DNA from 2 places in the Micromonospora sp. NBC_00330 genome. Region 2 is predicted to be linked to the other one. Evidence: riboswitches for the same ligand, from Rfam matches in the RefSeq annotation. Region 2 holds a riboswitch; the other holds the start of a gene.

Region 1 (3,949 bases), 2.7 Mb from region 2:
GGCCGTCCAGGTAGGCGATGTCCGTCAGGTGCTCCTGCGGCGTGGCGCCCTGCCAGCACACCGATCGGTACCCCTGCGCCCGGGGCTGGGCCTCGACGAGTGCCGCGCGGAGCGCGACCCGGTCGATCTCGGCGATCTCCAGCCGGCGACGCACCTCGACCAACGCGGCCTGGGCGCCGGTCGACGCGGCGAACGCGGTGCCCGCCACGTTCCGGGCCGGCCCGTCGGGCAACGCGGAGACGGTCAGCCCGACGACCCGCTTGCGGCCGTGCTCGCGCAGCAGCCGTACGCCGTACTCGTGCAGTGCCCGACCGACACCCCGACGCCGCAGCTCCGGAAGCACCTTCAGCTCGACTGTGGCGTTGTCGGTGTTGTCGAGCTGCGGCAGGTCCAGTTGCAGGAAGCCGGCCGGTACGCCGTCCAGTCGGGCCAGCGCCCAGAGCGTCCGGGTGCCGGGCAACGGCGTGTGGAACAGCGCGTCGAAGCGGCGCCGGCAGAAGGGCGGTAGGTCCGGCAGATCGGCGTCGTTGACCGCCACCCCGATCCGGTACGCCTCGTCGACGGAAGTCCGGTCGGCGCCGTCGAACGACGCGATGGTGATGCTCATGCCGGTGAGCGTGCACCGTACAAAAGCGATCGGGCCAGCGAATTACTCGCTGGCCCGATCGAACGTTGGTCGGGAGGGGCACTCGCACAACGCCTCCGGCGTTGGGTCGCAAGAACTTCAAAAGTCTTCGGCGAAATGCCCTCCCGCACGGAGCATCTTGCGCCGTCCGGTTCCTGTCGTCAAGTCCGTAGCGGCGGGTTTTCCACACTCACAGCGAAAACCCAGTTACCGACTGATCGACTCGCCCCGGCTGCGAGCGAGCCCGTCAGCCCAGGAGGCCGGCGTCGCGGGCGGCGCGCAGCGAGGGCTTGATGTGGTGGGTCGGCCCGACCTGGCCGGCCACCGCGTCGATGGTCTTCAGACCCTCGCCGGTGTTGAACACGACGGTCTCGGCCGTCGGGTCGAGCCGACCGGACTCGACCAACTTGCGCAGCACGGCCACTGTGACCCCACCCGCGGTTTCGGCGAAGACCCCGGTGGTACGGGCCAGATCGCGAATGCCGGCCCGGATCTCGTCGTCGTCGGCGTACTCCATCCAGCCGCCGGTGCGGCGGACCGCCTCCAGGGCGTAGAGGCCGGCCGCCGGGTCGCCGATGTTGAGCGACTTGGCGATGCCGGTGGGCTTGACCGGGACGATCGTGTCGGTCTCGGCGTGCAGGGCGACGGCGATCGGGTTGCAGCCGGCGGACTGCGCGCCGAAGACCTTCCAGCCGTCGGCGGGCGCCTCGACCAGGCCGATCTCCACCAGCTCGGAGAACGCCTTGTCAATCTTGGTGAGCAGCTCGCCGCTGGCCATCGGGATGACCACCTGCGCCGGGATCCGCCAGCCGAGCTGCTCGGCCACCTCGTAGCCGAGGGTCTTGGAGCCCTCCGCGTAGTACGGCCGGACGTTCACGTTGACGAACGCGGTGTCCTCGAATTCGTCGGTCTCCACCAGCTCGCCGCAGAGCCTGTTGACATCGTCGTACGAGCCGTCGATGGCGACCAGTTCGCCGCCGTAGACGGCGGTGGTGATGACCTTGCCCTGCTCCAGGTCGCTGGGGATGAAGACCACCGAGGGCGCCCCGGCGCGCGCGGCGTGGGCGGCCACCGAGTTGGCCAGGTTGCCGGTCGACGCGCAGGCGAACCGGCTGAAGCCGAGCGCCTTGGCGGCGGTGAGCGCCACCGAGACGACCCGGTCCTTGAACGAGTGGGTGGGGTTGGCGCTGTCGTCCTTGACCCAGAGCGGCGCGGTGATGCCCAGCTCGGCGGCGAGGTTCGGAGCCGCCACCAGTGGGGTCAGGCCCGGGTCGAGGGTGACCCGGCTGGCCGGGTCCTGACCGGCGGGGAGCAGGGCGGCGTACCGCCAGATGTTGTTCGGGCCGGCCTCGATCTGCTCGCGGGTGACGGCGGCCAGTGCTGCGGTGTCGTAGTCGACTTCCAGCGGGCCGAAACACTCGTAACAGGCGTGCTGGGCGGCGAGCGGGTAGCGGGCCGAACAGGCACGGCAGACCAGGGCGCGGGCGGGGCTGGCGGAGGTGTCGATGCCGGAGGCGACGAGCGTCGACGTCATGTCGAGAGTCCTCTCATCTTTCCCCGCATCGCACGGTGCGGCGGGGACGGAATTGGCACCTGCCCCGCGGGTCGCTCAGCGGTGAGCGCGCGGGGTGGTTGCCGGGGCGTCGTCGGGCCGTATCCCTCAGCCCCTCTGGATGAGGTATTCAGTTGTGCCGTCGAGTCTAGGACAACGCTGTCGGTCGCTGCTACAGCTGATCCCAGCTATTGGGTCAGCGGGCGCTCACCGCCACCGGGTCGGTCACCGCGATCGGATCCGTCACCGCGCTCGGCCGGGGCAGTGAGGCGGTCCGGGGCCGGGCGGCGAGGTTCGCGGCGATCAGGGCGGCGATCGTGATGGCGGCCCCGACCAGTTCGACGGGCTCCGGGCGATAGCCGCGGGCGATCTGCACCGCGAAGGTGGTCACCGGGACCAGGTTCATGAACAGCGCGGCGTTGGCGGCGCCGAGTCGCTGCACGCCGGTGTTCCAGGCCAGGACCGCGATCACGGCGCCCACCAGCACGGCGTACGCCAGTTGCGGAGCGACTGCCACGAGGTCGGCGGCGGCCGGCGCGTGCTGCCAGCCGACGGCGTCGGCGCCGATGCTCAGGACGAGCATGGCAGCCGTGCCGGCGAGCGCGGTCAGTGTGGTGAAGCGCAGCGGTGACCACTCGCCGAACCGGCTCGCGCCGTGGGTGTAGATGCCCCAGCCGAGCACCGCGCCGATCATCATGAGCCCGCCGAGGCCGAACTGGCCGAGCCCGGCCAGGCTGCCGCGCGTGATCACGAGACCGACGCCGAGGAGCGCCACCAGGGAGAGGGCCAGCAGCATCGGCTTCGGGCGTACGCCGTCGCGGGCCCAGCGGACGAGCTGGGTGATCACCGGAGTGGTGGCCACGAAGAGGGAGATCTGCTGCGGGGCGGCGTGTTCGAGCGCCAGGTTGGTGAGCAGGTTGAAGCCCGCGAAGCCGACAACTCCGAGCACCACCACCTCCAGCGCCCGGCCACCGTGCCGGAGAGCGCCGGCACCCTCGCGGAGCAGCAGAATGGCGACCAGGACGACGGCGGCCAGCAGGTAGCGCGCGGTGGTCAGATTGAGCGGGTCGACCCGGTCGAGCGCGCTGGCCAGGATCGGGAACATCACGCCCCAACCGAGCACGGCGACCAGTGGGTACGCGGTGGCGCGGGATCGCATCGGCAACTCCAATGTTCGAGTATCGTCGAACCAACGACACCGACCATAGGGCGTCGTTCGATAGTTGTCGAACAAGGGTTACACTGGTCACATGGAGCCGCACGAGCCCGACCTGACCGCCGTACCGGTCACCAGCGTGTTGGCCGCACTCGCCGACGACGTGCGGCTACAGATCGTCCGGGCGCTCGCCGAGGGCGGCGAGTCCGCCTGCGGCAGTTTCGACTTCGGCGTTTCCAAGGCGACCCGTAGCCACCACCTCAAGGTGCTGCGCGAGGCGGGGCTGACCCGGACCCGGGCCGCCGGCACCAGCCGACTGGTCCGGCTCCGCCGGGACGAGCTGGACAAGCTCTACCCCGGCCTGCTGGACGCGGTCCTCACCCAGCGACCGCCGGCCTGACCCCACCCCACCCAGGCTCCACCCCACCCCACCCAGGACTGCCCGGCCACGGCCCGCACGGCGGCGGCCCGCACGGCGGCGGCGGGTGGGACCTGCGCCAGGCGCTCGCTTTGGAGCTGAATCGTCTACGACATCAGCGAGTCGACGCGGCCCGCCGGGCGCACCGGCCGGCCTTCGGCCGGGCTTGGTGCGACCACCGCCTCCCCGCGGCGCCCG
Region 2 (3,949 bases):
GCGGCCGAAGCCACCACCCGGGCGGAAGCGACGGCCGCCGACCATGCCCTGTCCCCTCCCCCGGTGCCGTCCGATCCAGCCCGGGGCGCTGCTTCCCCAGTGTCCCGGGCCCTGAAACCCGCAGCGGCGTCGGCTGGGTTCCGCGCACCGGCGGACGGGGGCGGCCCGTCGGGCGGATACTCACGGTGACCGTGGGCGGGATGACGGGGGACGCGCCGGTGACTGTCGACAGACGCGCCGGCCGGTTGCGGGGGTGGCTGCTCGACGCCGGCTCGGACCAGGCCGTGCAGCACCCGGGGCCGCACGGGCGCCCGCCGGAGCACCGGCACCACCCGTGGTGGAAGGTGATGTGCCTGACCGGGGTCGACTACTTCTCCACGTTGGGTTACCAGCCGGGCATCGCGGCGCTGGCCGCCGGGGCGCTCTCACCGGTGGCGACCCTGGTGCTGGTGCTGGTGACCCTGCTGGGGGCGCTGCCGGTCTACCGGCGGGTGGCGGTGGAGAGCCCGCACGGTGAGGGCTCCATCGCGATGCTGGTACGCCTGCTGAGCTACTGGCCGGGCAAGTTGCTGGTGCTGGTGCTGCTCGGTTTCGCCGCCACCGACTTCATCATCACCATCACCCTCTCGGCCGCCGACGCGACGGCGCACATCGACGAGAACCCGTTCTGGCCGAGCGGGCTCAAGGGTCACGAGGTGCTGGTCACGCTGGTGCTGGTGTCGCTGCTGGGCGCGGTGTTCCTCAAGGGATTCACCGAGGCCATCGGGATCGCCGTCGTCCTGGTAGCGGTCTATCTGACGCTGAACGCGGTGGTGGTGGCCGACGCGCTGTGGCGGGTGGCGACGCATCCGAGCGCGGTCGGCGACTGGACCACCATGCTGACCACCGGGCACGGCGATCCGTGGCTGGTGGTCGGGCTGTCGCTGTTGGTCTTTCCGAAGCTGGCGTTGGGCCTGTCCGGCTTCGAGACCGGGGTGGCGGTCATGCCGAGCGTACGGGGTGACCCGCAGGACTCGGAGGCACGACCGCTGGGCCGGATCCGTGGCGCCCGCCGGCTGCTCACCACCGCAGCGGTGATCATGAGCGTCTTCCTGATCACCAGCAGCGTGACGACCACCGTGCTCATTCCGCCGGAGGCCTTCCAGCCGGGCGGGCCGGCGAACGGGCGCGCGTTGGCCTACCTGGCGCACGCCCACCTCGGCGAGGTGTTCGGAACCATCTACGACCTGTCCACCATCGGAATCCTCTGGTTCGCCGGTGCATCGGCGATGGCTGGTCTGCTCAACCTCGTGCCGCGCTACCTGCCCCGCTACGGCATGGCGCCGACCTGGGCGCGAGCCGTCCGGCCGCTGGTGCTGGTCTTCATCGCCGTGGCGTTCCTGATCACGATCGTCTTCGAAGCCAGCGTGGACGCGCAGGGCGGCGCGTACGCCACCGGGGTCCTGGTCTTGATCACCTCGGCCGCGACGGCGGTGACGCTCGCGGCGCAGCGGCAGCGTCAGCGCGGTCGCACCATCGCCTTCGGAGTCATCGCGGTGATCTTCGTCTACACCACAGTGGCGAACGTCGTGGAGCGCCCGGACGGCGTCAAGATCGCGGCCTGTTTCATCGGCGGAATCATCCTGGTGTCGGTGCTGTCCCGGGTGATGCGGGCCTACGAGCTGCGCGTCGACCGCGTCGAACTGGACCACGCCGCGGCCCGGATGATCGACGAACGCGCCGGACGACGGATCCGCCTCATCGCGCACGAACCCGACCAGCGCGACCAGGCGGAGTACCGCGCCAAGCTGGCCCAGACCATGGCGGACAACGACTTCCCCGACGACGGCGACGTCATCTTCGTCGAGGTCACGGTCACCGACCCGTCGGACTTCGAGACGGAGCTGCTGGTCCGCGGCAGTGTGGCCGACGGCCGCTTCCCGGTGCTCAGCCTGGCCAGCTCGTCGGTGCCCACCGCGCTCGCCGCCCTGCTGCTGGAGATCCGCGACCGCAGCCGTCGGCGCCCCCACATCTACTTCGAGTGGTCCGAGGGCGGCCCGACCCGCAACTTCCTGCGCTACCTGGTGTTCGGGCAGGGCGCCATCGCCTCGGTGACCCGGGAGATCCTGCGCCGCCAGGAGCCCGACCCGCGTCGTCGACCGCACGTGCACGCCGGCTGACCTGCGAGTCGACAGCCCGTCGCGCACCGTGAGCGTGGTCATATCGACTGGACGATCCACCCGATCCTGCTGCTAGCCTCGGCACAGGTCATGAGCGCCAGCGCGAAGCCCCGGCTCGCTGGCCGGCAACCCTCCTCCGCGGTGGGGTGCCCCGGGTGAAGACCAGGCACCGGCAGGACGTCGGTGCAAGCGTGGCCTGGCACCCAGGTCAGCACAGACCCGGGAGAACCATGCGCATCCTCAGCACCACCCCACCGACCGACGACGCGGACTCCCGCACCGGTCGACCCTCGCCCGCACTCATCCGGCGACGGCACGTGGACATGATGCGAATGTGCAGCGCCGCCTGTCGTCGCGGCACCGCGCTCTAGCACCCCCCTCCCGAGCTCCTTTCCCACCGGCACGCCCATCGGGCGCGCCGTCGGTGGCGCACGTCCGTGCGCGCCGAGACACCACCCTTCGGAGACACCAGTGCGATTCCTTCCTGCCCTGACCCGCGCCGCCGCCCTGGGCGCGGCCACGATCCTGGCCGCCACCGCCCTGACCGCCTGCGGCGACGACAGCTCGTCCGACGCCACCGCCAACCCGTACGGCCTGGCCCAGTCGGGCGTGCTGCGCGCCGGAACGCTGACCGACGCCCCGCCGAACGTGTACCTCAAGGACGGCAAGTTCACCGGCTTCGACAACGACCTGCTGACCGCCGTGGCCGGCAAGCTCGGCCTCACTGTCGAGTTCGTCGGCACCGACTTCTCCGCGCTGCTCAGCCAGGTCAACAACCGCAAGTTCGACGTGGGCAGCTCCTCGATCACCATCACCGAGGCCCGCAAGAAGACAGTCGACTTCGGCAACGGCTACGACTTCGGTTACTTCGGCCTGGACGTCCCGGCCGGCTCGCCGATCACCGGCTTCGACCAACTCGCCGGCAAGCGGGTAGTGGTGGTGCAGGGCACCGTCCAGGACGACTACGCCACCGGCAAGCAGCTCAACCCGGTGCGGGTGCCGGACTACAACGGCGCGATCAACCAGCTCAAGGCGGGCACCGCCGACGCCTGGATCGCCCCGGCGGAGATCGGCGAGAAGTCGGCCACCGACAGCAACGGCAAGATCACCGTGGCGGCCAAGCAGCTCAGCCCGGCACCGACCGCTTACGCAGTTGCCAAGGGGAACGACAAGCTGCGCGAGGCGCTGAACAAGAGCCTCGACGAGGTCATCGCCGATGGCACCTGGAACCGGTTGCAGGCGCAGTACTACCCGGGCCGGCCGATCCCGGCGGACTTCGCGCCGGGCAGCGGCACGGTGAAGGCCCCGTCCGCGTCGGGCACGCCGTCGGTTGCGCCGTCGGCGTCCGCGTCGACAGCGTCCTGAGCCGGTGACGAGCGAGCGGGGCGGTAGGAGGAGCGAACGATGGATCCGTTGAGCACCCTGTGGGAAACCTTCTTCGACTGGGACTCGATGCGCGAGGCGCTGCCCGAGATGCTGACCGTCGGGTTGCCCAACACGCTGATCCTGGCGGTCTCCGCCGCCCTGCTCGGCTCGGTGCTGGGCCTGCTCCTGGCCGTCGCCGGGATCTCCCGCAGCCGCTGGCTGCGCTGGCCGGCGCGGGTCTACACCGACATTTTCCGGGGGCTGCCGGCCGCGGCGACGATCCTGCTGATCGGCGTCGGGCTGGCCCCGCTGGGCATGCAGGTCTGGGGGCCGGATCCCTACCCGTTGGGCATCCTGGCGCTGTCGCTCATCGCCGCCGCGTACATCGGAGAGATCTTCCGCTCGGGCATCCAGTCGGTGGAGGC

The links. Region 2 has a riboswitch for S-adenosylmethionine ahead of OG598_RS16945 (ABC transporter substrate-binding protein). Riboswitches for the same ligand answer to the same signal wherever they lie in the genome.
Region 1: another riboswitch for S-adenosylmethionine. It lies ahead of thrC (threonine synthase); the one in region 2 lies ahead of OG598_RS16945 (ABC transporter substrate-binding protein).

What each region holds. Positions count from the first base shown of each region.
Region 1 covers NZ_CP108012.1:6,428,721-6,432,669, reverse strand. The annotation lists gene OG598_RS29310 (GNAT family N-acetyltransferase) at 1-607, opposite strand, end outside; gene thrC (threonine synthase) at 873-2,159, opposite strand; SAM riboswitch class I at 2,170-2,305, opposite strand; gene OG598_RS29300 (DMT family transporter) at 2,374-3,336, opposite strand; gene OG598_RS29295 (ArsR/SmtB family transcription factor) at 3,428-3,733, shown strand.
Region 2 covers NZ_CP108012.1:3,777,009-3,780,957, forward strand. The annotation lists gene corA (magnesium/cobalt transporter CorA) at 1-45, opposite strand, end outside; gene OG598_RS16940 (amino acid transporter) at 201-2,159, shown strand; SAM riboswitch class IV at 2,246-2,357, shown strand; gene OG598_RS16945 (ABC transporter substrate-binding protein) at 2,631-3,524, shown strand; gene OG598_RS16950 (amino acid ABC transporter permease) at 3,564-3,949, shown strand, end outside.